One region of the Vibrio sp. R15-SG3-ISO1B genome, then DNA from elsewhere that is predicted to be linked to it. Evidence: predicted binding sites of a transcription regulator. Region 1 holds the regulator's gene; each other region holds the start of a gene.
What was found. The regulator CRP, encoded in region 1, controls carbon source genes, mostly activating them, when cyclic AMP is high. The targets are predictions, from matches to a motif close to TGTGANNNNNNTCACA.
Positions count from the first base shown of each region.

Region 2: udp (uridine phosphorylase) is a predicted target of CRP. The motif match lies at 4,786-4,801, and genes of this name have one in related genera.
Region 3: pyrG (CTP synthase) is a predicted target of CRP. The motif match lies at 2,439-2,454, and genes of this name have one in related genera.

Region 1 covers NZ_JCBDGG010000041.1:66,250-73,900, forward strand. Annotated here, with positions in the region: gene AC6R0S_RS12250 (ABC transporter ATP-binding protein) at 1-1,870, shown strand, start outside; gene AC6R0S_RS12255 (TIGR02444 family protein) at 1,807-2,397, shown strand; gene AC6R0S_RS12260 (hydrolase) at 2,402-3,382, shown strand; gene AC6R0S_RS12265 (YheU family protein) at 3,437-3,649, shown strand; gene AC6R0S_RS12270 (phosphoribulokinase) at 3,744-4,613, shown strand; gene crp (cAMP-activated global transcriptional regulator CRP) at 4,871-5,503, shown strand; gene AC6R0S_RS12280 (DUF1338 domain-containing protein) at 5,683-6,483, opposite strand; partial or broken gene astD (succinylglutamate-semialdehyde dehydrogenase) at 6,603-7,651, opposite strand, start outside.
Region 2 covers NZ_JCBDGG010000016.1:2,631-10,281, reverse strand. Annotated here, with positions in the region: gene apbC (iron-sulfur cluster carrier protein ApbC) at 1-443, opposite strand, end outside; gene metG (methionine--tRNA ligase) at 667-2,742, shown strand; gene AC6R0S_RS04975 (hypothetical protein) at 2,949-3,761, shown strand; gene udp (uridine phosphorylase) at 3,925-4,683, opposite strand; gene AC6R0S_RS04965 (CBS domain-containing protein) at 4,984-5,400, opposite strand; gene AC6R0S_RS04960 (hypothetical protein) at 5,551-5,811, shown strand; gene moaE (molybdopterin synthase catalytic subunit MoaE) at 5,825-6,283, opposite strand; gene moaD (molybdopterin synthase sulfur carrier subunit) at 6,286-6,531, opposite strand; gene moaC (cyclic pyranopterin monophosphate synthase MoaC) at 6,524-7,006, opposite strand; gene moaB (molybdenum cofactor biosynthesis protein B) at 7,016-7,528, opposite strand; gene moaA (GTP 3',8-cyclase MoaA) at 7,619-7,651, opposite strand, start outside.
Region 3 covers NZ_JCBDGG010000001.1:37,270-44,920, reverse strand. Annotated here, with positions in the region: gene eno (phosphopyruvate hydratase) at 1-631, opposite strand, end outside; gene pyrG (CTP synthase) at 714-2,354, opposite strand; gene mazG (nucleoside triphosphate pyrophosphohydrolase) at 2,527-3,336, opposite strand; gene relA (GTP diphosphokinase) at 3,438-5,657, opposite strand; gene rlmD (23S rRNA (uracil(1939)-C(5))-methyltransferase RlmD) at 5,708-7,027, opposite strand; gene barA (two-component sensor histidine kinase BarA) at 7,203-7,651, shown strand, end outside.

The sequences.
Region 1 (7,651 bases):
TACGGCGACGATTCATCCGGGGGACAAAGTCGGCCTAGTCGGCAAAAACGGTTGTGGTAAATCCACACTGTTTGCGCTGATCAAAGACGAACTCTCTATCGATGGCGGAAACTTCACTAAACCCGCTCACTGGGAACTCTCTTGGGTGGCTCAGGAAACGCCCGCCCTAGAGCGCTGCGCCCTTGAGTATGTGATTGATGGTGACCGCGAGTATCGTGCACTGGAAGCGCAATTGGCCGAAGCGGAACAGAAAGACAACGGCACGCTCGTCGCTGAGATCCACGGCAAAATCGAAACCATTGGCGGCTACAGCATTAAAGCGCGCGCCGCGGAGCTGCTCGATGGCTTAGGCTTTAGCCAAACGCAGATGAGCTGGAATTTAACTCAGTTTTCCGGTGGTTGGCGGATGCGCCTTAACTTAGCGCAGGCGCTGCTGTGTCGCTCTGACTTGCTGCTGCTCGACGAACCGACCAACCACTTGGATCTGGATGCCGTGATGTGGCTTGAGCGCTGGCTGCAAAATTACCCGGGTACTTTAATCTTGATTTCTCACGACCGAGACTTTCTCGATCCGATTGTTGGTCGCATCATTCATATCGAAAACCAGACGATGAATGAATACACCGGCAACTACTCGTCATTTGAAGAGCAGCGCGCGCAAAAACTGATCCTGCAACAAGCGCAATTTCAAAAGCAGCAGAAACAGATGGCGCACATGCAAAGCTACATCGACCGCTTCCGTTACAAAGCCTCTAAAGCGCGCCAAGCGCAAAGCCGCATTAAGGCGTTGGAGCGAATGGAAAAAGTCCTGCCGGCACAATTTGATAACCCGTTTAGCTTTGAGTTCCGTGAGCCGTTGGCGTTGCCTAACCCGATCATTATGATGGATGAGGTCAGTGCTGGTTACGGCGATGCCTTAATCCTCGACAAAATTCGTCTCAACCTGGTTCCTGGCAGCCGAATTGGTCTGCTTGGGCGCAACGGCGCCGGTAAATCAACGCTGATCAAACTGCTCTCACGCGAGCTCAAGCCTCAAGGTGGCGATTTGACCTACTCACAAGGGGTCAAAATTGGCTACTTTGCCCAGCATCAGCTCGAAACCTTGCATCCCGAAGAGACGCCATTGCAGCACATGATGCAAATCGCCCCGGATAAAAACGAGCTAGAGCTGCGTAACTACCTTGGCAGCTTTGGCTTTCAAGGCGATAAGGCACTAGAAAAAGTCGCGCCCTTCTCCGGCGGCGAAAAAGCGCGCTTGGTGCTGGCGCTGATTGTGTGGCAAAAACCGAACTTGCTGCTGCTCGACGAACCGACCAACCACCTAGACCTCGATATGCGTGAAGCGCTGACCCTCGCGTTGCAAACCTTCGAGGGTGCGATGGTCATCGTCTCGCACGACCGTTACTTGTTGCGCGCCACCACCGACGACCTCTATTTGGTGCACGACCGACAAGTCGCGCCCTTTGATGGCGATCTCAATGACTACTATAAATGGCTGACGGAACAGCAAAAACAAGAGAGGCGTGACGCGCAAGACGCTCAACCTGAAAAAAGCACCACCAACAGCGCAGCCGCCAAGAAGGAGCAAAAGCGTCGTGAAGCAGAATTTCGTAAGCAGACCGCCCCTCTTCGCAAAACTCTGACAAAACTCGAAGAAAAAATGGATAAGTTGGGTAAAGCGCTCAATGACGCTGAAGTACAGCTGTCTGACAACAGCCTGTATGAAGCAGAAAATAAGGCTAAACTTAATCAAGTATTGGCGACTCAAGCAAGCTGCAAAGCTGAGCTTGAGGAGGTAGAAATGGAATGGATGGCAGGGCAAGAACAACTCGAACAGATGGAAGCAGCGTTCACGGACGCGAGCCAGTAGAGACCACCGAAGCACAAGCATCGCAAGACAGCGCGCAAGCCGCGCGGCTGTCACACGACGAGCTGTGGGCATTCTGCTTGCAATACTACAGCGTGCGTGAAGTGAAAGACGCCTGTCTTAGTATGCAAAACCGCTATGGTGGCAATGTCAATTTACTGCTGCTGGTACGCTGGTTAGATGAGCAGAGGCTCACCTTTGACGAGCAGGGCTGGGCAACGCTGCACGCTAGCCTGGCGCGATGTGAACCTCTGCTGCACAGCTATCGAGAGCTGCGCCGCAAGTTAAAACTTGGCGCGCCCGATACGCTCTACCGCGAGGCACTGCAATTCGAGCTAGAGCTAGAAAAACAGCAGCAGGTCGATTTGCTCACTGGCGTCAACACGCTCACACTGCAAGAGAATCAAGGCGAACCACTCACCTTGCACTATTGCCGGCAGCAGGATGCTGAGCCCCTCTACGCCGCGCTGCATACCGATTGGTATCCGACTGTCGGCAACCCGCCAAATACAGAAGCGAGCAAGGGATAGGCTTATGACACATTTTACCGCCGCGAAAGGACTCACCAATCCGCACCTGCAAACCTTGGCTCCGCGCCTGATTCGCAAAAAAGCCTTGTTTGAGCCTATCTGGCAAACACTTGATACGCCCGATGGCGACTTTCTCGATCTCGCTTGGAGCGAAGATTGGCAACAAGAGAGCGCCGCGCGCAAACCCATTTTCGTGCTGTTTCATGGCTTAGAAGGTTGTTTTTACAGCCCCTACGCCAACGGATTGATGCACGCGTTTTCTTCCCAGGGCTGGCTCGCCGTGATGATGCATTTTCGCGGTTGCAGCGGTAAACCTAACCACACCGCGCGCGCCTATCACTCAGGCGAAACCGAGGATGCTCGCCACTTTTTACGCCACCTCAACCACCTGTTTCCCGATCAAACCAAAGTCGCGGTCGGCATCTCTCTAGGCGGAAACATGTTGGCGAACTACTTAGCCGACTACCGCGATGAGCCACTGCTTGACGCGGCAACCATCGTCTCCGCGCCTTTGGATTTGTCGGCCTGCGCCGAGCGGATCGAGCAAGGTTTCTCCAAGGTCTACAAAACCTACCTGCTCTCCTCACTTAAGAAAAACGCGCTGCGTAAACATCATCTGTTAAAAGGCGAGCTCGATCTCTCTTATCAAAGCATCAAACGGGTCACTAAACTGATGGAGTTTGATGACCTCATCACAGCTCCCCTCCACGGTTTTAAAGACGCGCAAGACTACTACCAGCGCTGCTCTGGGATCCGTCGCCTGAAAGAGATCCGTCTGCCGACACAAATCATCCACGCCAAAGACGATCCGTTTATGACGCCCGACGTCATCCCGAAATTTGTCCTGCCAGACAACATCGACTACCGCCTGTTCGATCAAGGCGGCCACGTCGGGTTCCTCACTGGCAGCGCCATCAAACCGCGCTTTTGGTTGGAAGAGGCGTTGCCGGCGTACTATGAATCCCTAAGCGTTTCGAATCGTTAGCCCTTTCGGCATAATAGCCGCCTTCAACTTTCATCATAAATGAATGAGGTATTTATGATCATCCCTTGGCAACAGATCGCCCCTGACACCCTAGACAACCTGATCCGTGAATTTGTACTGCGTGAAGGGACGGACTATGGCGAGCAGGAAATCTCTCTTGACGAGAAAATCGCCCAGATCCGTCAGAGCTTGGTGAGTGGTGACGCGGTGGTGGTCTATTCAGAGCTGCATGAGAGCGTGGATATTCAACTCAAATCAAAGTTTTAATATTTCCAGTGCGTTAAAAAACGCCATACCGTGATCAATCAATAGAACATGCTATATTGGTCATCATTTGACAAGGAATAAGACAAGGTTTGTCATGTCAGCAAAACACCCCATTATTGCCGTAACGGGCTCTTCCGGTGCGGGCACAACCACGACCTCTGAAGCGTTTCGCAAAATGTTTAACATGATGCGCGTGAAACCGGCTTGGGTGGAAGGGGACAGTTTCCACCGCTTTACGCGCCCAGAAATGGATGTCGAGATCCGCAAAGCGCGCGAGCAAGGACGCCACATCAGCTACTTTGGTCCGCAGGCGAACGACTTCCCTGCGCTGTCTGAGTTTTTTAAGCAGTATGGCAATGAAGGCACAGGGCAAATTCGTCGCTACTTGCACACCTTCGATGAAGCCGTGCCCTACAATCAAATGCCGGGTACCTTCACGCCGTGGCAAGATTTGCCGGAAAATTCTGACGTGCTGTTCTACGAAGGACTGCATGGCGGCGTGGTGGATGGTGAGGTCAACGTCGCCCAACACGTCGACTTTTTGATTGGCATGGTACCGATTGTGAACTTGGAGTGGATTCAAAAATTCGTCCGTGACACGCGCGATCGCGGTCACTCACGCGAAGCGGTAATGGACTCGATTGTCCGCTCGATGGATGACTACCTCAACTACATTACCCCGCAATTTTCGCGCACCCACATCAACTTCCAACGCGTGCCGACCGTCGATACGTCCAACCCACTTAACGCTAAAGGCATCCCAAGTTTGGATGAAAGCTTTGTAGTGATCCGCTTGCGCGGCATCAAACAGGTCGACTTCCCATACCTGCTCGCTATGATTGATGGCTCTTTCATGTCGCGCCACAACACTATTGTCGTGCCGGGGGGTAAGATGAGTTTTGCGATGGAGCTCATCGTCAGACCTATCCTACAGCAGCTTATCGAGACGGGTAAAATTGGCTAGAGATCAGTCCTAAGACCCGTTTACTTGTCATACCGTGATCATGTGCACATTTTTGCGTAAACAATCACCAACTTGACACGATTAAAATCAAGAAATCCCTTTTGAAAAAGGCTACTATTTGTAACCGAAACAAAGATGGCTTGCAGCATTGAATAAGTGCTCTTATCCTAAAAAGCCTTGTTCAAGGCTTCGCGCCTTTTACTGGCGCGACAAAAATGGAAAGCGGCAAGCGTACCCTGCAGAGGAAGTGAGATATTATGGTTCTAGGTAAACCTCAAACCGATCCAACATTAGAGTGGTTCCTGTCACATTGTCATATTCATAAGTACCCATCAAAAAGCACATTGATCCACGCCGGTGAGAAAGCAGAGACGCTTTACTACATCGTCAAAGGCTCTGTGGCGGTACTGATTAAAGACGAAGAAGGTAAGGAAATGATCCTTTCTTACCTAAACCAAGGTGACTTTATCGGTGAACTTGGTCTATTTGAAGAAGATCAAGAGCGTACCGCTTGGGTTCGCGCTAAATCACCTTGTGAAGTTGCAGAGATCTCATTCAAGAAATTCCGTCAGCTTATCCAAGTCAACCCTGACATCCTGATGCGTCTATCTGCGCAAATGGCAAGCCGCCTACAAGTGACGAGCCAAAAAGTCGGTGACCTCGCCTTCCTAGACGTGACAGGCCGCATCGCGCAGACGCTACTTAACCTAGCGAAACAGCCAGATGCCATGACGCACCCAGACGGCATGCAAATCAAGATCACGCGTCAAGAGATCGGTCAGATTGTCGGCTGTTCACGTGAGACCGTTGGCCGTATCTTGAAGATGCTTGAAGAGCAAAACCTGATCTCCGCCCACGGTAAAACCATCGTCGTCTACGGCACGAGATAGGTGATTATTAGAGGCGAGTTCCTAGTGACGAGTTCCTAGAGAAAACCTTTAAAGATTAAGAAAGCCACCCTGTTTTACCAGCGGTGGCTTTTTATTTACCAGGACCTAGCCCCATCACCCACTACCTATTACCCATCACCCATTTAACCAGCCCCCCTCTAGGAACTAGCAACTAGGCACTAGGAACTTCCCCCATCCGTACTCTCAAATATCTTATCCGCTGACGCCGCGACAAACCCTGGGTAGAGCTCACCATTACTCATCGGATAGCGTTTGGCGAATTCGTAGAAGCCGCCTGGGATCACTTGCGTACCGTCACTAAAGCTCACCTCGACTTTGTCTGCCATGGTGGACGATTGCTCAAGCAGTACCTCTGGTGAGCCTTTCACTTCGCCACCCGACTCATTGATGACAAAGCCCGCTTGGCGCAGGTGCTCATTCACCGCCGCGACCTCGTCAAATGCCTTGAGCTGATTAACGCTTACGGTGAAATGGTTGGCCCCATAGCCGTGCGCCGCAAGCCATGCTGCGTACTCACTCTCTTGGGCGAGGGTTTGAAAATCTTCATAGCTGAGATCCCACAAACGGCCCGCATACAAAAACTCATGGCTTTGCAGTGCGTATGCCTCCACTTGTGCCACCAGCTTGCTGACAATGCGTTGCAGCGGCGCTGAGCACTCTTCGACTTTCAGCTCACTGATGAACACTTTTGGCAACGTCGGATCGGCGTGCTCGTAGTGCTTGGCGACCAAGTGTTTGCTCTCAAACAGGTAGTCACCGCACGCTTGGTAACCTAGCGCAATAAATGGCGCAGCCAATGTCTCGATACCGAGCGGCGCAATGTTAAAGGTGCGCAGCGCAATATGGTCATTGATCAGCGGCTCATCTTCTTCTAAAAGCTGATGAACCTTGGCCGCTTGAGGACATAGACGGGAAATATAGTCTTGCCACAGTAAATCGAACAGTTGAGCAGGCGTCATAACGTCTCCATGTTAATCGTGAAGCTGAATCGTAAAGCTGGTTCTTTAAAAGAATGGCTTAATCACAAACCTAGCAATGAATCGAACACCTTGGGCTCCAAGCGAGCCCAAGGTGCGTCTTACAGTTCTACACCCGGGCTTAACGTCTCAGGCAGCAAGGTGTGCTCGCCTTCCATCGACGCCATAGGGTAAGCGCAATAATCCGCAGCGTAGTAAGCACTTGGGCGAAGGTTGCCCGAGGCGCCCGGTCCGCCAAACGGCGCATCGCCACTTGCCCCAGTTAATTGGCGGTTGCGATTGACGATCCCTGCACGAATGTGGTCAACAAAGTAGGCCCACTCATCATCATCGGTGGACACCAGCCCAGCAGAGAGACCAAAGCGGGTGTCATTGGCCAGCTCAACGGCGCGCTCAAGACCTTGATAACGCACCACTTGCAGCAGCGGGCCAAAATACTCTTCATCTGGCAGCGCTTCGATGGCCGTGACATCAATAATCCCCGGAGTGACAAACGCCGCCTCGCCCGCTTTCGCTTCCACCAAGCTCACACCACCAAGGCTCTGCAAGTTCGCCTGTGCGTTGAGGATAAAGTGTGCCGCAGCTTTCGAAATTTGTGGGCCCATAAAAGGCGCTGGCTCTGCAAACGGCTGATCGACGCGCAGCTTGCGTGTGGCCTCAACCAAGCGATTGACCAAGGCATCGCCTTTGTCGCCCACAGGCACATAGAGACGACGTGCGCAGGTACAACGCTGCCCGGCACTGATAAAGGCCGATTGCAAAATGGTGTAGACCGTCGCGCCCAGCTCACCATAGTGCTCACTGATGACCATAGGGTTGTTGCCGCCCATCTCCAGTGCCAGCATCTTGTCTGGCTGACCGGCAAATTGGCGATGCAGCAGGTGACCTGTATTGGCGCTACCAGTAAACAGCAGGCCATCAATGCCTTTCGACTCTGCTAGCGCAATGCCCGTCTCTTTGCCCCCTTGGACTAAGTTGATCACGCCCGCAGGCAATCCGGCTTGTTGCCACAGCTTCATCGCTAGCTCACCGGTCAGCGGCGTTTGCTCTGACGGCTTGAACACCACGGTGTTGCCCGCCAGCAGCGCTGGGACAATGTGACCATTGGGCAAATGACACGGGAAGTTATACGGGCCAAACACCGCCATCA
Region 2 (7,651 bases), on a different contig from region 1:
TTAGCGTCTTGCTGACCAATCATCATCGGCACTGATGGCCCATAAATATCCGCATCCAACAAACCGACGTTGGCACCTGTCGCGGCGAGCGCCAACGCCAAGTTGACCGACGTTGTCGATTTTCCCACACCGCCTTTGGCTGAGGTTACGGCAAGGATATTTTTCACGCCTTTCACTTCCGCGCTCACATGAGTGCTGAGCGGTTTCACATCGATTTGGATAGAATACGGGAAACGCTGTATTTGACCGCGCTCTATCTGACCTTCAATCCAAGTATTGAGTTCACTAGGCAAAGAGCGCGAAGAAAACGGCAGTCGAATCTGACATTGGTCGGCGGCGACATGAACGAGATGTGGCGTTGAGGCCCAATCGGCCACAAGCTGTGGATGTTGAAACTGATTAAGCCAGTCGCATAGCGCTTGCTTGGAAGTAAACTGCTGCATGAATGCTCCTTGTTATAAGACCCACTGAACTGGCGGAGGGCGCGCAGAAAACACACGCTCCTTGTACAGAAGGATAGCACCGCACATGCTATCACTCCCGAGGTCCTGACTGAACCCTGAAAAAACTGGGTGTTTGAGCAACTAGATACCTTGGAGTCACTGGTGGGATAAGGTAGTATTACCGTCTATTTTTTTCCTACTCCTTAAGAAGCGAATATTAAGTATGGCAAACGATCCAAGAACCCTTGATCCAAGGAAACTGCTGGTAACTTGTGCCCTTCCGTACGCTAACGGTTCGATTCACCTAGGTCACATGCTTGAGCACATTCAAGCCGATATCTGGGTACGCTACCAACGCCTACGTGGCAACACTGTAAACTTCATCTGTGCTGACGATGCTCACGGCACGCCAATCATGCTAAAAGCACAACAGATGGGGATGACACCAGAAGAGATGATCGCTGCCGTAAGTGAAGAGCACCAAAAAGACTTCGCTGGCTTCGATATTAGCTTTGATAACTACCACAGCACACACTCAGAAGAGAACCGTGAGCTAGCGTCACACATCTACTTAGAGCTAAAGAAAAACGGCTTTATTTCTAGCCGTACCATTTCTCAACTGTTTGACCCTGAGAAAGAGATGTTCCTTCCGGACCGTTTCGTAAAAGGGACCTGTCCGAAGTGTAAATCCGAAGACCAGTACGGTGATAACTGTGACAACTGTGGTGAAACCTACAGCCCAACGGAACTGATTGCTCCTAAATCAGCGGTCTCTGGCGCGACGCCCATCATGAAAGATTCTGAGCACTTCTTCTTCGACTTGCCTCAGTTCGAAAGCATGCTGAAAGAGTGGACACGTTCTGGTTCTCTTCAAGCTGAAACCGCCAACAAGATGCAAGAGTGGTTTGAGTCAGGCCTGCAACAGTGGGATATCTCACGCGATGCCCCTTACTTTGGCTTCGAGATCCCAGGTGAAAAGGACAAGTTCTTTTATGTTTGGCTAGATGCGCCAATTGGCTACATGGGCTCGTTCAAAAACCTGTGTGACAAGCGTGATGATCTCGACTTCGACGAGTACTGGAAAAAAGACAGCACAACAGAGCTTTACCACTTTATCGGTAAAGACATTGTTTACTTCCACTCTCTGTTTTGGCCAGCGATGCTTGAAGGCAGCGGTTTCCGCAAGCCAGACAACGTATTCGTCCACGGCTATGTAACGGTTAACGGCGCGAAGATGTCTAAGTCTAAAGGGACCTTCATCAAAGCAGCTACTTACCTAGATCACCTAGATCCAGAGTGTCTACGTTACTACTACGCGGCGAAGCTCAACAGCCGCATCGATGACCTCGACCTCAACCTTGACGACTTCACTCAGCGCGTGAACGCTGACGTCGTGAACAAGATTGTTAACCTAGCATCACGTAACGCAGGCTTCATCAGCAAGCGCTTTGACGGCAAGCTTTCAGCACAGTTTGCAGAGCCAGAACTATACAACGAGTTCGCGGCAGCGGCTTCTCGCATCGCAGAGCTTTATGAGAGCCGTGAATTTGGTCGCGCAATCCGCGAAATCACGGCCCTTGCTGACAAAGCAAACCAATACGTCGATGAGAAAGCGCCGTGGGTGATTGCGAAAGAAGAAGGTAAAGACCAAGAGCTGCAAGACATCTGCTCTGTGGGTATCAACCTATTCCGCGTATTGATGACGTACCTAAAACCTGTGATGCCTGCGCTCGCTGCACGCACTGAAGCCTTCCTAAACGAAGAGCTGACGTGGGAAGGGGTCGCGTCACCGCTGACCGATCACGAAATCACTAAGTTCAAAGCGCTGTTCAATCGCATTGATCCGAAGAAAGTGGAAGCGATGGTGGAAGCGTCTAAAGAAGATGCGGCAGCCGAAGTGGCAGCGAAGGAAGCAGCAGAAGCGGCGAAGCACCAAGCGAGCCAAACTGAGCTGGATAAAGATCCTATCGCCGATGAGATTGAATTTGATGCATTCGCCGCCGTGGACATGCGTATCGCTCGTATCATCTCTTGCGAAGAAGTGCCAAAAGCCAACAAGCTGCTCAAGTTCCAGCTCGATATCGGCGGTGAAACTCGTCAAGTCTTCTCTGGTATTAAGTCTGCTTACAAACCCGAAGAGCTTGAAGGCAAACTCACCGTGATGGTTGCGAACCTTAAGCCGCGTAAGATGAAATTTGGTATGTCGGAAGGCATGATCCTAGCAGCAGGCCCTGGTGGCAGCGAGCTATGGATTCTTGAGCCTCATGAAGGCGCACAGCCAGGTATGCGCGTGATGTAATCACCAGGCTCGTATCACTCATCCCCGCGTGACACCGTCCGCGGGGATTTTTTGTGCCCTCAATCACAATATTAGGGCTTACTTTGCACCAAAACCGTTCAACCCCTTCGCCCTACAGAATGTAACCCACTGTATTTAAACAACTTATAAGTTGGCACTGTTCCTGCTCTACCCACTTAGTAGTAGGCGAGTACAAGGAGTACGTTATGTTTGTGTTGATCTCAGTGGTTCTATCGATAGCCGTATTGGCTGTCATGCTTTACTTCTCTAAAAAGCGTCAAAGCACTTTAGAGCGCAAGTTTGAAACACTGGTCTTGCTGCGACAGGTGATGTTGCTTAGCCGCAAACATCGTAGCGCGACCCACTTAGCGTTAACCAAGGAGGTGACGGATAGTGAGCTGGAAGAGATTGAAGCGCTCTACGATCAAATGGTCGATATCACCAATGGCTTGGTGGCCAACGCGCCCTTTGACAACAAACCCATGTACCGAATTTTCCAATTAAAACTCAAAGGCATGCATAAAGAGTGGCAAGACAGAACCGTGATTCGCAACCAAGTCATCCACGGTAAAACCATTCGTCACTGCATGTTCTTGATGGATGAAGTCGCGATTGCATGGTTGATTGAGTCTGAGCGTGAAGATCTCAGTGATGAGTACCACATGAACTGGCAACAAATCCTCGACAGTATGGAAGTGCTGACTCAACTGCGTTTGTGCATTCCAGAAATCGATACTATTGATGGTCGCTTGCGCGTTAAATACTATTGTGACAAAACGCGTCGTAAACTTAACCAACTGTCGATCATCAGTCCATTGAGTGTTGCCTCGCCAGCCAGCAGTGCCGCGATGCGTGACCTGACTGAAATCGCCATTAGCGAGGAGCTAGATTGGACAGAAGAAGCCTTGTATGAACTGACCAGTGACGTGTCTGCGGTCATCTCGCAAGTCTATGACCAAGTGTTATCGGACATGACGGAAACACTCTATCTGCCACTTCCTCGAGTAGCGATAGCGTGAACGGCTAACGATACACGTTTTAGCAAAATCTATGGTTGCCAATCTATTTTAAATAAATAAAACGGCCAGGTGATAAGACCTGGCCGTTTTCATCATTGTTTGCTCAACGCGAATATGCGCTAAAGAACTCTGATACTTAGAGCATTTTTACTTAGAGCATTGTTTAGAGCATTTTGCGCGCCGCTTCGACGACAACTTTAATCGAGCGTGCTTCGGTTTCTTTTAGCGTAGAGTGATCAGGGATCTCTTTTTGAGTTCGGTTGATGATGACACCCGCCACACAACCTGCTTTTAGGCCAGAGCTTGCACACATCGTCAATAAGGTCGCTGACTCCATCTCGAAGTTCAGTACGCCCATATCTTGCCACTCTTTCATCGAGCCTTGGAAACGTTTCACCACGCGACCTGAGAAGGTATCGTAACGCTCTTGACCAGGGTAGAAGGTATCACTGGAAGCCGTGACACCCATGTGAACCGTTGCACCTGTCTCTTCTACCGCCGCTTTCATCGCTGTTGCCACATCAAAATCAGCCACCGCTGGGAACTCCATAGGCGCGAAATGCAGACTGGCACCATCGAGACGCACAGAGCCGGTTGAAACAATCATATCGCCAACATTCACATGCGGTTGGATTGCACCAGTGGTACCAACACGTAGGAAGGTACGCACACCACACTGCGCTAACTCTTCAACCGCAATAGAAGTCGATGGGCCACCAATACCGGTTGAACACACAACAACAGGCTTGCCCTCTAATTCAGCGCGGTACAGCGTGTATTCACGGTGACTGGCGAGAAAGACGGGATTATCCATCTCTTCAGCAATTTTTTGCACACGTGCAGGATCGCCAGGGATGATCGCGAGTGTCGCACCAGCAAGATCATCTTTCGTAACACCAAGGTGGAAAACAGCTTGAGACATAGGGGAGGCTCCTTATAGTGACAGGCTCATCGAATGGGTGGCGGCCTGTTCTTACATTTGTTTAGGTACCCGGCTACTCTAACCAAGTCAGCAGCAATATAGAGTGACTTAGATCACACATAATAGAGCAACAAAACATTCAATTTCACAATAAACCGTTTTGCATCACACTTTAATGCGCAATATCGTCAATTTTGCACATAAAACCGCCGTTTGATCTCACGTTTTCTCATCGCTACGGCCATCACCCCGAGGTCGACAGCGATGCCTCCGAGAGCGAAATAAACGGCGAGACGTAAATTAAACCGGATGCTTAAAGCAGTCGTTGATGGTTTTACCGATCGCGCGTAATACATCTCTTCTCGTGATGATCCCAACCAATCGACCATTATCAATGACAGGGTAGACCTTAGGTTTACCGACCTTCATCATATCCGCTAACTCGATAATAGAGGTCTCAGGAGTCACTGAAAGTACCTCCTTGCTCATACAGTCCGATACGATATGGGTATCTTGGCAGTAGTAACTCACCTTGATGAGCTTATCCAACAGGTCTTGGCCCGAGAGAAAACCAATCACTTTTTTGCTCTCGTCAATCACGGGCCCACCGAGATAATTTGAGTTCATCACCTTTTCAAGCGCCGCACTCAACGACATATTGGGGGTAAATGTCACCGCTTGTAACGTCATATAGTCTCTGACCTTTAATGATTCCATCTGCGTCTCCTTGTCCGTGCTCTGGGCGGGTCATACTATATATTGTCGTCTAATTTCTTGATTTCACAAATGGCGCTGCGCATTTTTCCACCGACCCTCAACTTAATGACTAAACTGTAATTAGTGATAGCGATGGAGAGGTATGAGCCCGTGAACTCAACGTTGACTGAATTGATGAAAGTGAACCCCGCGTTGATGCATACGGTGTTTGCCTCTTTGCCTGAGCCGACCTTTTTAATCAGCAAAACGGGCGTCTATGTGGAGGCGTGGGGTGGACGCGATACGACGCATCACCATGAACCAAGAGTCATTGCCGGGCTGGACCAGTACCAAGTACTTCCAGCTGACAAAGCGCTGTTCTTTGCCAAAAAGCAGCGCCGGGGTACGATTCATCAAATCAATCAGTGGTAGAGCAAGGCATCAACTAAGGTTGTTGCCAGCGCTGTGCGGCTTGCGCATCGGACTCACGCGATTCCACCCAACGCGTATCGGTTTTCGTGCGCTCTTTTTTCCAAAACGGCGCTTGTGTCTTGAGGTAGTCCATCACAAATTCGCACGCTTCAAACGCGGCTTTGCGATGCGCACTCGTTACGCCGACAAACACAATTTGATCGCCAATATCAAGATCGCCAACACGATGAATCACACGCACACAATCCAGCGGCCAACGCGCCAATGCGCTGTCGCCAATCTTTTGCAGCGATGACTCCGTCATTCCTGGATAATGTTCAAGGGTAAGACCGGTCACTTGGTCGCCCAAGTTCATGTCCCTAACCTTGCCGACAAAGGTCACCACTGCGCCAATACTGGCGCCCTTCGCCAACTGACCATACTCCTCACCGACATCAAAATCATCCGCTTGAACAGAGATACGAACCGTCATCGTTAGCCCCCAGTCACTGGTGGGAAAAAGGCCACTTCATCGCCATCTTTCAGCGGATGGGTAAGCGGGACAATCGCTTGATTCACCGCTGCGAGCAGTTTACCCGCTTCAAGTGCGAGAGACCATTTGCCCTCTTGCTGCGCAAGATGCGCACGCAATGACTCCACGGTGTCAAATTGGTCAGGGAGCGTTAATGTATCAACGCCAACCAACTCGCGCGTCTGCGCAAAAAACAATACGTTAATCATAATCCACCTTGAAATGCCCGGATTTTCCGCCCGTTTTCTCCAAAAGCCGCACCGAACCGATCACTATGTCTTTTTGAACCGCTTTACACATGTCGTAGATGGTCAGCGCCGCCACTGAAGCCGCGGTCAATGCTTCCATCTCCACACCGGTCTTACCGGCGAGCTTGCACACCGACTCGATGCGCACCTGACTCTTTTCGGTCAGCGCTTCCAACTGTACTTCCACTTTGGACAGGAGCAGCGGGTGGCATAACGGAATCAAGTCCCAAGTTTTTTTCGCGGCTTGAATACCGGCAATACGAGCGGTGGCAAACACGTCACCTTTGTGATGCTCTCCAGAGAGAATCAGTTGCAGCGTCTCTGGCGCCATGTGAACAAAAGCTTCAGCGCGCGCCTCGCGCACTGTGTCTGCTTTGCTCGACACATCGACCATATTCGCTTCACCCGAAGCATTGATGTGAGTCAGTTCACTCATGCGATCCCCTTATACTGATAAGTGAGGCATAAAGTTACAAGGACGATGGCTGGCATCCAACTGCTGCTTGATGATCTTAGTCCAGCCTGTGCGACACGCGCCTGTCGAACCCGGCATGGCAAAAATCACGGTGTGATTGGCAAAGCCAGCAATGGCGCGAGACTGAATCGTTGAAGTGCCGATTTCTTCAAAAGAGACCATGCGAAATAGCTCGCCAAACCCTTCCACTTCTTTGTCAAATAAAGGCTTCAGTGCTTCAGGCGTACTATCGCGAGAAGTAAACCCCGTACCACCGGTGATCATCACCGCTTGGATTGACTCATCCGCAATCCACTGAGAGACGATGGCACGAATCTTATACATGTCATCAATCACAATTTGCTTATCAACCACTTGGTGTCCTGCCTCTTGAGCTTGCTCGACCAAGTAGCGTCCCGAGGTATCGTTTTCTTCGTTACGGGTATCCGACACGGTTAACACCGCGATTGTCGCCGGTTGAAATTTGCTTTCTGCGTGACCCATTTGTTCACCTTTCACATAATTTACGTTGTTTTTTTTCCATCACGAGTGTCCCCCCGTGATCACAATTTCGCTTTCGTCATTCTGACGTGACTATCCACCGATAGAGGCTAAATGAGGTGTAGC
Region 3 (7,651 bases), on a different contig from region 1:
CACCTTCGTCACCCACTGCAGTGCTGTAGCCTTTAGACTTAAGAACTTTAGCTAGGTTGTGGAATACTTCAGCACCGATACGTAGACCTTCTTTTAGAGTCTTAGCGCCAACTGGTTGGATCATGAACTCTTGGATGTCAACGTTGTTGTCTGCGTGCTCACCACCGTTGATGATGTTCATCATTGGTAGAGGCATAGAGAACTGACCAGCAGTACCGTTTAGCTCAGCGATGTGCTCGTATAGAGGCATGCCTTTCGCTGCTGCAGCAGCTTTAGCGTTCGCTAGAGAAACCGCTAGGATTGCGTTTGCACCGAACTTAGATTTGTTCTCAGTGCCGTCTAGCTCGATCATGATTGCGTCGATAGCCGCTTGGTCTTTCGCGTCTTTACCTGTTAGAGCAGTTGCGATTTCGCCGTTTACTGCTTCAACAGCTTTAAGAACACCTTTACCTAGGAAACGTGCTTTGTCACCGTCACGTAGCTCAAGAGCTTCGCGAGAACCAGTAGATGCGCCAGATGGAGCAGCAGCCATACCTACGAAACCGCCTTCTAGGTGTACTTCAGCTTCTACAGTTGGGTTACCACGTGAGTCGATGATTTCACGACCTAGAACTTTAACGATCTTAGACATTAATGTTTCCTCTCGTTCAAATATAAATGTCAAATTTAAAAGGCAGCAGCACAACCTTCGCCGCCGCCCGTATCCTTTTTACTTACTTCTCAAACTCGCCGCGTGAGTGCTGACCAGCGGCTTTCACGAAACCTGCGAATAATGGGTGACCATCACGAGGCGTCGATGTGAATTCTGGGTGGAACTGAGCCGCAACGAACCATGGGTGCGCTGGGTTTTCAATCATTTCCACCAGCTTCTTGTCTGCAGAAAGACCAGAGACCTTCAAGCCCGCTTTTTCAATTTGTGGTCGAAGGACGTTGTTCACTTCGTAACGGTGACGGTGACGTTCATGAATCGTCGCGCTACCGTATAGCTCGCGAGCCTTAGTTCCTTTCTCTAAGTGACATAGCTGAGAGCCAAGACGCATAGTACCACCAAGATCCGACGTTTCGGTACGTTCTTCAACTTTACCTTCACCGTCGACCCACTCAGTGATCAAGCCTACCACAGGGTATTTCGTCTCTTTATTAAATTCTGTTGAATGCGCGCCTTCCATGCCCGCAACGTTACGAGCGTATTCAATCAACGCGACTTGCATACCAAGACAGATACCAAGGTAAGGGACATTGTTTTCACGCGCGTATTGCGCTGCGCGAATCTTACCTTCGATACCACGGTCACCAAAACCGCCCGGTACTAGAATAGCGTCAAGACCGGCAAGCACTTCAACGCCTTTAGTCTCAACATCTTGTGAATCTACGTATTTAATGGTGACGTTCAAGCGGTTTTTCAAGCCAGCATGCTTAAGCGCTTCGTTGACTGATTTGTACGCGTCCGGCAGTTCGATGTATTTACCGATCATACCGATGGTCACTTCGCCCGTTGGGTTCGCTTCTTCATAGATAACCTGCTCCCATTCAGACAGGTCTGCTTCTGGAGCGTCGATACCAAAACGTGCACACACAAGATCATCAAGACCTTGCGATTTGATCAGTTGAGGGATCTTGTAGATCGAATCCACATCCTTCATCGAAATCACCGCTTTCTCAGGAACGTTACAGAAAAGGGCAATTTTCTTACGCTCGTTCGCTGGGATCATGCGATCGCTACGACAAACCAGAATATCAGGTTGGATACCGATAGAGAGCAGCTCTTTCACTGAGTGCTGAGTCGGCTTGGTTTTCACTTCACCCGCCGCAGCAAGGTAAGGGACTAGCGTCAAGTGCATGAACATCGCACGTTCACGGCCGAGTTCAACAGCAAGCTGACGAATCGCTTCCATAAACGGCAATGACTCGATGTCACCGACCGTACCACCAACTTCAACGATAGCCACATCGTGCCCTTCAGAACCGGCAATAACACGGTCTTTGATGGCGTTAGTGATGTGAGGGATAACTTGAATGGTGGCACCTAGGTAGTCACCACGACGCTCTTTGCGAAGCACGTCTGCGTAAACACGACCGGCAGTAAAGTTATTGCGCTTAGTCATCTTGGTGCGAATGAAACGCTCATAGTGACCAAGATCTAGGTCGGTCTCTGCGCCATCTTCCGTGACGAACACTTCACCGTGCTGAGTTGGGCTCATGGTGCCCGGGTCAACGTTGATGTAAGGGTCAAGCTTCATCATGGTCACTTTAAGACCACGAGCTTCTAGAATAGCGGCTAGAGATGCAGCTGCAATACCTTTACCTAGAGAGGATACAACCCCGCCAGTAACAAAAATGTAATTTGTCGTCATGTTTAACCTGAAATTGGTTGAATGAGGGAAATGGAATTCTTCTGGACGGGACGAAAATATACCAGAAGACCCTAACCGCCACAACGTGAAATCTATCACACTGTGATTTTTTCTTTTTTGCTTCAAATCAAATTCACACGACGGCTGACTGTACTCAGACGAATTCGCGTGATTACTCTGAGCGAGTATTTTTTTCCGCCGCTTTTACTTCATCCCACAGAGCATCAAGCGCCTCTAAGGGTAACTGTTCTAGCGTCTTATTCTGCGCCGCAACGCGTGATTCTACGCCTTTAAAGCGACGCACAAACTTAAGATTCGCCTTACTCAATGCCGATTCTGGGTCATGACCGAGGTGACGAGCAAGATTCACCACCGCAAACAGCAAATCACCGAGCTCCATCTCGACCTTGTCATCTTGCACCGAGACTTGGACCGCTTCCGCGACGACTTCATCGACCTCCTCGCGTACTTTATCCACCACTGGTCCTAAAGTGTCCCAATCAAAACCCACTTTGGCGCACTTTTTCTGAATTTTTGTAGCACGAGAAAGCGCCGGTAGAGAAGCTGGTATTGAGTCTAGGATACTTTGTTCATTTTTGCCTAGTTGCGCTTTCTCTTTGGCTTTTTCCGCCTCCCAATTGGCGTTAATTTCCTCGTCGCTGGCAAACTCCGCTTGACCAAAGACATGCGGGTGACGGCGCGTGAGTTTTTCATTCACTGTGTCGACCACCTCAGAAAAATCAAACAATTGCTGCTCTTTAGCCAGTTGACTGTAGAAAATCACCTGGAACAACAGATCGCCAAGCTCTTCTTTTAGATTGGTCCAATCGCGGTTGTGAATCGCATCCACCACTTCATAGGTTTCTTCAATGGTGTGCGGCACTATGGTGTCGAAAGACTGCTTTAAATCCCATGGGCAGCCGTGTTCTGGATCACGCAGCTTGGCCATGATTTGCTCTAATTGTTCAATTGGATGACTCATGCCTCTCCCTCACAAAATGAAAAGGTGAGCAGCATAACCACTCACCTTCGAACTGTTGGTCGCGCTTAACGCGCATTGTCAATAATTGCTACGGATTCCGGTTAGCCCAAACGTTTAACGCTCATCACGTCTCGGATCTGTTCCACACGTTTGATCACCCGTGATAACACCTCGATGTTGTTCACTTCAAGATCAAAATCCATGATCGATAACTGTTTACGGTAGTCGACGCGATTCTTCATGCTGGTCACTTTGATTTTCTCATTAGCAAACAGCGTAGTGATGTCTTTTAACAGCCCACCGCGCTCCATCGCCTCAACACGGACGGTGAGAATGTAGGAGCCCACAAAACCGCTGCCCCAAACGGTATCAATAATACGTTCTGGTGCATGGTGCCTTAACTCATCAAGCTGCTCACAATCGGCGCGATGTACTGAAATGCCACGGCCCTGGGTGATATAACCGCAGATTTCATCGCCCGGGATTGGCTGACAGCATCGAGCGAGGTGAGTCATCAAGTTGTCGACCCCTTCGACCACAACCGCATCCTTCTTAGGGCGGCTCTGAGCCGGCGCTTTGTGCTCTGCTTCTTGGAGCTTTTCTAGTGCTTGCTTGTCTTCTTCTTCAGCGGTGGGCTTGTTCACCAACGCATTGATATGATTAATGATCTGGTTAATCCGCAAATCACCACTGCCCACCCCAACAAACAGTTCATCGGTCGAGTTAACGTTGAAGCGCTTCAGCGAGTAACGCTCGGCGTCTTTTAACGTCGCACCAATTTTCGCCAGTTCCACCTCGAGAATCTCGCGCCCCGCCTCGAGGTTTTTCTCACGAGACTGCTTGCGGAACCAAGCATTGATCTTCGCGCGTGCTCGCCCTGAGGTCACAAACCCCATCGACGGGTTTAACCAGTCGCGCGATGGGTTGGGCTCTTTAGCGGTAATGATCTCCACTTGATCGCCCATCGACAATTTATGGGTAAAAGGTACGATACGGCCCGCTACTTTGGCACCAATACAGCGATGCCCCACTTCTGAGTGAATGTGGTAAGCAAAATCGAGCGGAGTCGCGCCCATCGGTAAGTCGACGACATCGCCACGCGGAGTAAAGGCATAGACGCGGTCATCAAACACTTGGCTGCGCACTTCATCCAACATCTCACCCGAGTCGGACATCTCCTCTTGCCAATCAAGCAGTTTGCGTAGCCAGGTAATTTTCTCATCGTACCCACTGCGACCAGCGCCGCCCTCTTTGTATTTCCAGTGCGCGGCCACGCCAAGTTCAGAATCTTCGTGCATCTGCTTGGTGCGGATCTGAATCTCGATGGTCTTGCCTTCTGGGCCGAGAATTACGGTGTGAATGGATTGGTAGCCATTCGGTTTTGGGTTTGCGACATAGTCATCAAACTCACTGGGCAGGTGTTTGTATTTGGTGTGCACCATCCCCAGTGCGGCGTAACAGTCTTGCAGTTTATCGGCGATGATGCGCACTGCGCGCACGTCAAACAGCTCATCGAACGCCAAATTTTTCTTCTGCATTTTGCGCCAGATGCTATAGATGTGCTTGGGACGCCCGCTCACTTCCGCGTTGATGCCCGCCTCTTTCATTTCATCGGAGAGATCATCGACAAAATCTTTGATGTACTGCTCACGGACAATGCGTCGCTCAGAGAGCTGCTTCGCAATCTGTTTGTAGGTTTCCGGTTGCTGGTAACGAAAGGCGTAGTCTTCAATTTCCCACTTCAACTGACCGATACCCAAACGGTTGGCCAGTGGTGCGTAGATATTCGCACACTCTTTCGCTGCAGCGCGGCGCACTTCATCGGGCGCTTTCTTTACTTCAATGAGGTTGCAGATTCGCTCAGCTAACTTAATGATTACGCAGCGAAAGTCATCAACCATCGCCAGTAGCATTCGGCGGACATTGTCCACCTGCGCCGATGCAGCGCTGCCTTCCATGGTGATGTTGAGCTGGCCAAGTGCCGCCATCTCTTCTACGCCATCAATCAGTTTGATGGTTTCTTTGCCAAAGTCTTCTTCAAAGGCATCACGCGCGTAGGCACCAGCCGAGACGAGCGGAAACAGCAGCGCCGCCACTAAGGTGGCTTTGTCCATCGACAGCGTGATTAAAATTTCGATCATTTCACGGCCACGCCATAACAGCAGTGGGCCTTGTTCATTACCCTCAAGTACCTTTTCACACTGGCGGTACACTTCTTTTAAGCGCTGGGCAATTTTTGCGTCCTGATTCAGGCTCGCAATCCATTTTTCTAGCTCAAACTGTTCGTCTTGATTTAAGTGTGCGCTTCTTACCGCAACCATCTCTATCGTCCTAGTTTTTTTATTTTTTTAACCTCGCCCAACGGGCGGGTCTAATCCTTAACAAATAACGCCATTGATTCTAAATGGCTGGTATGGGGGAACATATCCAACATCGCGAGTTTTTCTAATTGGTAGCCCTGCTCGAGAAGGCTTTGCGAATCCCTTGCTAGGGTAGCAGGATTGCAAGAAACATAAACGACACGAGTCGCACCCAAGGCAGAAAGTTGTTCTACGATACCACTCGCGCCCGCTCGTGCTGGGTCGAGCAACACTTTATCGAACTTTTCGCCCGCCCAGGCGTTATTTGCGATGGGCAGCTCCAAATTCGCTTGGAAAAACTCGACATTGGAGAGTTGATTGAGCGCCGCATTGTTCGCCGCTTTCTCAACCATCGCCTCCACACCTTCAACACCAACCACATGCGCAACCTGCTTAGCGATTGGCAAGCTAAAGTTGCCTAGACCGCAAAACAGATCCAACACACGATCGCTGTCGCTCAACGTTAGCCACGCCATTGCCTGTTGGACCATTTGCGCGTTGACCTTCTGATTGACCTGAATAAAGTTATTTGGTTCAAACGCAATAGTCACGCCTGCTTCTTGGTAGACCCCAGCCTCGCCCTTCACCAACTTCAACTGATGACTTTCCGGCATCAGGTAAAGAGTGATGTGGTGAGTGGTCGCAAAGGCGATCAACGCCGCCTCTTCACTCTCGGCCAGCGGCTTGAGATGTCTTACAACCAGAATATTGACGTTGTCTCCTTTCACCAACTCCACATGGCCAAGGTGCTCTGGCTGACTGAACTCCGACAACAAGGCATACAGTGGCGCCATTAACGCGCTTAGCTCTGGTGCCAATACTGGGCAATCGGTCAGTGTGATGATCTCTTGGCTCTGTTTTTTACGAAAACCGAACTGTAACTGACGCTGCTTTTTATCCCACTTGATACTGATGCGCGCGCGGCGGCGATAGCCTTGCTCATCGCCAGAAATCAGGGCTGAGAGCGCTGCATCCTGTCCGCTGAATTTGCGCATCAACTGCGCCAAGGTGCGCGATTTATGCGCTTGTTGATCGGCGCTAGAGACGTGCTGCATGTTACAACCGCCACACATGTCGTAATGCGGGCAAAATGGCGCAATACGCTCTGAACTAGGCGTGAGAACTTTGATCAATTTGGCACGCGCGTACTTGGCTTTACTTTCCGTCAGTTGAATCAATACCTCTTCTTTAGGCAAAGCGCCTTCAATAAAAATCGGCTTTTTATTTTGGTATGCCATGCCCGCACCGTGGTGATCGAGTTTCTCTACCAGAATAGATTGATGCTTAGTATTGAGTTGAGTTTTCTTTTTAGGTTGGAAGAAACGCGCCATGTGCCGTGCCTATTTCGCAGTCAACAGACTGTATTTGCTCTAATTACAGTGTCGATTCCCGCTTTTACAGCAGAATCATTGTGTGAGCCGACCGAGTTGATTATGCTTAAACCTTCGGCGGCTTCTATTTATGGAAGTTATTTTCCCATATCCACACCACGATGTTTAGACAATAATGACCAGATATGGCTTACGCGCCCGCGTTATTTCTCTTACTCTCGCCCCCACATTGATCATCGGTCTTCTACTGACCGCCTTCTTTTCCTTTAATCGCTATCACGATTTGGAAACTCAGGTCATCAATTCAGGTTTAAATATCGTTGAGCCTTTGGCGATTGCCAGTGAAGATGGGCTTCGCAACAACAGCCGCGAAGCCGTCAGGCGCATCATCAGCTTTGCGCATCGTAAGAACTCGAAATTTGTCCGCAGTATTGCCGTGTTTGATTACAAGCACGATCTGTTCGTGACCTCGAACTTTCACCCTAACTTCGAGTCGCTGACCTTTCCAAAACAAGAGCCCATCCCGCTGCTACTCACCTCTGATTTGCGCGACAACACCTTAATTCTTCGCGCGCCCGTTATCTCTGAGGCGGGCTTAACCGCCACACTCGAAGGGCAAAGTAC